Regions from separate parts of the Cobetia sp. Dlab-2-AX genome, predicted to be linked through region 2. Evidence: predicted binding sites of a transcription regulator. Region 2 holds the regulator's gene; each other region holds the start of a gene.

The links. Region 2 encodes sigma-54, which starts transcription at its own class of promoters, with help from an activator protein. Its sites were predicted from a motif close to TGGCACNNNNNTTGCTNT; they were not measured.
Region 1: a site for sigma-54 is predicted at 982-999, ahead of NH396_RS10150 (P-II family nitrogen regulator). Genes of this name have one in related genera too.
Region 3: a site for sigma-54 is predicted at 589-606, ahead of NH396_RS08815 (NarK family nitrate/nitrite MFS transporter). Genes of this name have one in related genera too.

What each region holds. Positions count from the first base shown of each region.
Region 1 covers NZ_JAMXRV010000005.1:116,561-118,764, forward strand. Annotated here, with positions in the region: gene NH396_RS10140 (hypothetical protein) at 1-179, shown strand, start outside; gene NH396_RS10145 (accessory factor UbiK family protein) at 275-649, opposite strand; gene NH396_RS10150 (P-II family nitrogen regulator) at 1,085-1,423, shown strand; gene NH396_RS10155 (ammonium transporter) at 1,455-2,204, shown strand, end outside.
Region 2 covers NZ_JAMXRV010000003.1:111,504-113,707, reverse strand. Annotated here, with positions in the region: gene lptB (LPS export ABC transporter ATP-binding protein) at 1-240, shown strand, start outside; gene NH396_RS06145 (RNA polymerase factor sigma-54) at 474-1,922, shown strand.
Region 3 covers NZ_JAMXRV010000004.1:204,014-206,217, reverse strand. Annotated here, with positions in the region: gene NH396_RS08820 (ANTAR domain-containing protein) at 1-282, opposite strand, end outside; gene NH396_RS08815 (NarK family nitrate/nitrite MFS transporter) at 834-2,192, shown strand.

The sequences.
Region 1 (2,204 bases), on a different contig from region 2:
GACTCGATGCCCGCAGCCTGATCTACAACCTGATGAATCTAAGCGGGGCGATCCTGCTGTTGATCAGCCTGTGCATCAATTTCAACCTCGCCAGCTTCGTGATCGAGATCTTCTGGATCATCGCCTCAGTGGTAGGTCTGGTTCGTTGGATGCTGGGCACTCGGCCCCAGACTGCCTGAGGCCGCCCCCTGAGAATCAGCGGCGCCCATGACGAAAAAAACCGCCACGCCCCGAAAGGGCGTGGCGGTTTTGGTTCAGCCGTCACCTGAGGGGATCAGGCGTCGCGCTGGCGCTCGATTTCCGCGGCATGACTGGCGGCTTCACGCTTCGCCACCGCGGCCTCCCCCTTGTCATCCACTGGCGTGGCGGGCTCGGCAGCCGGTGCATTGCCCGCTACCAGCCCCTGCTTCTCCAGCAGTGCCTCGAGGGCAATGACCTGCTTTTCCAGCGACTCGACGCGGCTGCGCGTACGCGTCAGCACATCCATCATGATGTCGAAGTCTTCACGCGAGACCAGTTCCATGCGGTCGAAGGCACCGCGCATCACCCCTTGCACGGACTTCTGCAGCTCTTCCGGGCCATGCGAGGCATCCTGCAGGCGCTCACCGATCTGCTGGGCCATACGCCCGATGACGTCATTCTTGAACATGCTGCACCTCAGCCGTTGCGGGCCGGCAGCCACCTCAAACGGGCTACCGGTCAGAAAATGATGCCCCCTGTACATGGGGCCGTCGTGTCCTGCTGCAAGGATACGCAACCCTGGAGTCGGGTGCATGCCCCGCATCATCCTGCACCAGACAATCCTCATCGACAGGCACACCCCTGCACCACATTAGCACTTTCCCCCACACCCAAAGGCGCAGAAACAGCACCATTACGGTGCATGCCAAGTGACCTTCGGATTCAGCCATCTTTGCACAGGCCGAAAAACTGTCAGCCATTCTGCGATAACCAGATGAGTTACAAGGATTTTCAGCCGCATGGCACATCTCGTGCGATGCACTTGTCAGGAACAGGCCGCCAGCTCATCTGACTGGCCATGCTTAACAAGAATGATCATTCCGGTAGCGAACGGGGGCAGCACATGAAACTGATCACCGCCATCATCAAACCCTTCAAGTTGGACGACGTGCGAGAAGCACTGGCCGACAACGGCGTGCAGGGGATTACCGTCACCGAAGTGAAGGGCTTCGGACGTCAGAAGGGGCACACCGAGCTGTATCGCGGTGCCGAGTACGTCGTCGACTTCCTTCCCAAGGTCAAGATTGAAGTGGCTGTCGATGACAGCAGTGTGGAATCGGTACTGGACGCCATCACCCAGGCGGCCAACAGCGGCAAGATCGGCGACGGCAAGCTGTTCGTCACTCCGCTGGACGATGTCATCCGTATCCGCACCGGTGAACGCGGCGCCGACGCTGTCTGAGCCTCGCGCACAATAACAAGGAGAACCCCGCATGAACGAGATCATCGAGGTCAAGTACGCACTTGATACCTTCTACTTCCTGGTGTGTGGCGCCCTGGTGCTATGGATGGCAGCCGGCTTTGCCATGCTCGAGGCCGGTCTGGTCCGCGCCAAGAACACCACCGAGATCCTGACCAAGAACGTGGCGCTGTTCGCCATCGCCTGCACCATGTACATGGTCGTCGGTTACCACATCATGTACTCGAGCGCCGAAGGCGGCTTCCTGCCGAGCCTGGGCTTCCTGATCGGTGCCGAAAATACCGCTGAGGAGGCGCTCGCTTCCGGTGGCGACATCTACTACAGCGCGCGTTCCGACTTCTTCTTCCAGGTCGTGTTCGTGGCGACCGCCATGTCCATCGTCTCCGGTGCGGTCGCCGAGCGCATGAAGCTGTGGGCCTTCCTGGCCTTCGCCGTGGTCATGACCGGCGTCATCTATCCGGTGCAGGGTTACTGGACCTGGGGCGGCGGCTTCCTGAGCACAGCGGGCTTCAGTGACTTCGCCGGCTCCGGCATCGTGCACATGGCCGGCGCATCCGCCGCTCTGGCAGGCGTGCTGCTGCTGGGCGCTCGCAAAGGGAAGTACGGCAAGAATGGCGAGATCAATGCCATCCCGGGCGCCAACCTGCCGCTGGCCACGCTGGGTACCTTCATCCTGTGGCTGGGATGGTTGGGCTTCAACGGCGGCTCCGAGCTGGTGCTGTCCAACATCGATGAGGCCAACGCGGTCGCCCAGGTCTTCGTC
Region 2 (2,204 bases):
GAGCCCTTCGCCGGCGTCGATCCCATCTCGGTGGGCGAGATCAAGAGCATCGTGCGCCAACTGCGCGATCGTGGCATCGGCGTGCTGATCACCGACCACAACGTGCGCGAGACACTCGATATTTGTGACACCGCCTATATCGTCGGCGATGGCCAGATCATCGCCCACGGTGACGCGGACTCCATCCTGGCCAACCAGCAGGTGCGCGACGTCTACCTGGGCCACGAGTTCACGCTCTAGGGTCAGCGGCTGCGCTGAGCCCACCGGAGGCGAAAGCTTCAAAAGCCGCTGCGTGATTTTATCGCGTAGCGGCTTTTTCATGTCTGACATCAGACGCATGCATGACGTCCATACCACCTTGGTGGAAACATGGCATGCAAGTTGCTTGAATATTCACAGCAACCACTTGTCAGTGCCCCGAGTCACGGTATAGCGTAGTAAGCACGTTCCTTTGCCGTGAATTGACTGACTCCATGAAACCCACCCTGCAACTCCGCCTCGGCACCTCGCTGACCATGACGCCGCAGCTTCAGCAAGCGATCCAGCTGCTGCAGCTGTCGACGCTCGATCTGCGTCAGGAGATTCAGCAAGCCCTCGAGTCCAACCCGATGTTGGAGCTCGACGAGGACTACGAGTCGCTGGATGTCATCGAGACACAGGATACGAGCGAGATCTCCACTGCCGACTCCTCAAGCGAGATTCCCGAGGAATACCCCCTCGACAGTGACTGGTCGGACCTCTACCAGGACCACGCCGGTAGCCTGACCAGCTCCGGCAGTGGCAGCGGGAGCGAAGAAGGGCCGGACTTCGATCGCAATACCAGTGTCGAGAGCCTGCAGGACCACCTGCGCTGGCAGCTGGCGATGACCGACCTCGATGGCCGTGAACGCCAGATGGCGGAGAGCCTGATCGATGCCGTCGACGGTGCCGGTTACCTGAGCCTGTCACTCGATGAGCTGGTCGATGGTCTGCGCGGCCAGGGCCTGCCCGGTCTCAAGGCCTCCGAGCTCGAGCAGGTACTGCTGCGTCTGCAGCAGTTCGACCCGACCGGCGTCTTCGCCCGCGACCTGCGCGAGTGCCTGCTGCTGCAACTGGCGCTGCTGCCGGATGATCTGCCGCTGCTGGCGCAGGCGCGTCGCCTGGTACGTCAATTCCTCGAGGCACTGGGCAACGATGACCGCAAGCTGCTCAAGCGCCGACTGAGCCTTGACGATGACGAGCTGGACCACGTCATCCGCCTGGTGCGCGCGCTCGATCCGCGTCCGGCATCCGCCTGGGGCGAGCCCGCCAGCGATTACGTGATCCCTGATCTGCTGGTGCGTTATACCCGCCACGGCTGGCAGGTCGAGCTCAACCCGGAAGCGCTGCCCAAGCTGCGCATCCAGCCGGAATACGCCGCACTGATAAAGCGTGCCGACAAGTCCGCCGACAACACCTTCCTCAAGGACAACCTGCAGGAAGCGCGCTGGCTGATGAAGAGCCTGTCATCACGCAATGACACCCTGCTCAAGGTCGGCCGCGAGATCATGGCGCGCCAGATCGACTTCCTCGAGCAAGGCGAGGAAGGCATGAAGCCACTGATTCTGGCCAACATCGCCGAAGTGGTCGAGATGCACGAATCGACCATCTCGCGGGTCACGACCCAGAAATACATCCACACCCCGCGCGGCGTCTTCGAGCTCAAGTTCTTCTTCTCGAGCCAGGTCGGTGGCAGCGGCAGTGGCGACGCCCACTCAAGCACCGCCATTCGTGCCCGCATCCGCAAGCTGATTGCGGAAGAACCGGCTCGCAAGCCTCTCTCCGACTCACGCCTGGTCGATCTGCTCGCCAGCGATGGCATCGAGGTCGCACGCCGTACCGTGGCCAAGTATCGCGAAGCGATGGGCATCCCATCCTCCAGCGAGCGCAAGCGTCTGGCCTGAGGCATCACCTGCAGCTGCCATGCCCTGCTTTCACCTCCACAATGGCAGCCGCCGCCAACCTCAGACGCTGGTTTTCTCTCTCACCAGCCTCTGACATTACTGACACCGGCGCGCCTGTTGCGCGCCCTGTCATGCCGTCAACCACTCGTCAATGACCCATCATGGCCCATGACGGCGCGCAGGATGTTGGCAAAAATCCATCATTCCGGCAGCATCATTTACCGTCAATCGCATGTTTTTAAAGTCACTTTTGGCCGTATTGCACCGGGATGACACTCGGTG
Region 3 (2,204 bases), on a different contig from region 2:
GCCGGCCGCCTCACGCACGAGGTCCGGCGCATCTTCACTGGCCAGCATGATCATCGGCTTGGGATAGCGTCGCCCCAGCTGGCCGAGATGCTCCAGGGTGTCGCGGCTGGGCAGGTCGGCGTCGATGATCACCGCATCGGGCTGATGCTGCTCGACCAGCGCGTGCAGGTCCTCGTGCTCGTCAACGCGCAGCGCCACCTCGAAGCCGGCGCTCAATAGCGCCTGCTCCAGCGCGGCGGAGCGCTCACTGCGGACATCGACGATCAGCACGGTCACGGGCATGTCAGGTTTCCTTGGGTCGGGCATGAGACTTGCCGTACACCCAAGCAGGATCCGTGCCGCAATCTGGTGCAACCTTGCGGCCAAAGGCCTTCAGAGCGGTCGAGCCGAAAGCGTCGCTGCACTGCAATGAGGCATGCGCCTTGCCGACCCTCCCAGCACCATTCGCGTGCGCCAGACTGGTACCCCGCGCCTTGCTGACGCACCGCCAGCGCGCATCCAGCCCGAGACACCGCCTGCACGTGCCACCCTACTGTCCTTGCCAAGCCATTGATCTTCTGGGACTTGTCCCTCTCACACCCCCGCAACTGGCGCGCTACTTGCTTTGTTCCTGTCACTTGCCGTACGGACACTCTGCTGCCGGCAACCATGGCATCACCGACTGCTGCCATCGCTATCCATGACGTGGACCAGGCTCTTCGGAGTACGAGTGCGTCGAACCAGGCCCCTCAATGACGAGGCGCCCTTGCTGTCGTTCATTCACAGCCGTTCGACCACTCGCCGAGCACACCTGACCTCGTGCCCGGCACCGACGCTGAATCAGGAGCCCACTCATGGATATCCGCAACAAGGCCAGCCGCATCCGGCTGTTCAGCTTCAACACTCCGCAGATGCGCGCCTTCCACATGTCATGGTTCGCCTTCCACGTCTGCTTCTTCGGCTGGTTCGGCATCGCGCCGCTGATGGCCGTGGTACGTGACGACCTCGGCCTGACCAAGACCCAGATCGGCAACACCATCATCGCCTCCGTCGCCATCACGGTGATCGTGCGTCTCGCCATCGGCGTGCTGTGTGATCGCATCGGGCCACGCAAGGCCTATACCTGGCTCTTGTGCCTCGGCTCGCTGCCGGTGATGTGCATCGGTTTCGCCGACAGCTTCGAATCCTTCTTCCTGGCCCGCCTGGCCATCGGTGCCATCGGCGCTTCCTTCGTCATCACCCAGTACCATACTTCCGTGATGTTCGGCCCCAATGTGGTCGGTACCGCCAACGCCACCACCGCAGGCTGGGGCAACCTGGGCGGCGGCACTACCCAGATGCTGATGCCGCTGGTGATGGCCGGCCTGCTGATGCTGGGCGTCGAGCAGACCTTGGGCTGGCGTCTGGCGATGGTCGTGCCGGGCATCGTGCTGTTCCTCACCGGTATCGCCTACTACTTCTTCACCCAGGATGCGCCGGACGGCAACTTCAGCGAGCTGCGTGAGCGTGGTGAGCTGCCCAAGGCCGAGAAGGAATACAGCATGCGCGCCACCTTCGGCGCGGCGGCACGCGACATCCGTGTCTGGGCCCTGTTCCTCGTCTATGGCGCCTGCTTCGGGGTCGAGCTGACCATCCACAACGTCGCCGCCATCTACTTCTTCGACCACTTCGATCTCGATCTCGCCACCGCCGGTCTCATCGCTGGCCTGTTCGGCCTGATGAACCTGTTCGCCCGCACCCTGGGCGGCGTCTTCTCCGATCTCTTCGCCCGCCAGGCCGGCCTCAAGGGCCGCGTGCGCTGGCTGTTCATCGCGCTGCTGTGTGAAGGCGTCGCGCTGGTCGGCTTCGCGCAGATGGAAACCCTCGCGGTGGCCATCGGCATCATGCTGGTCTTCAGCCTCTTCGTGCAGATGGCGGAGGGCGCGACCTTCGGTATCGTGCCCTTCGTCAATCGCAAGGCGCTCGGCGCGGTCGCCGGTATCGTCGGTGCCGGCGGCAACGCAGGCGCGGTCGCCGCGGGCTTCCTGTTCCGCAGCGAGGAGCTGACCTACCAGGAAGGCCTGATGTACCTGGGCATGGGCGTGATCGTGATCTCGCTGTTCGCGCTGCTGGTGCGCTTCAGCGCCGCCACCGAAGCCGAGGAAAGCCGCGCCTACGACGCCGCCATCGCGGACCGCAAGCAGCAGAGCGAGCAGCAGCCCGCCTCGGCATAAGCGGATTTCCTT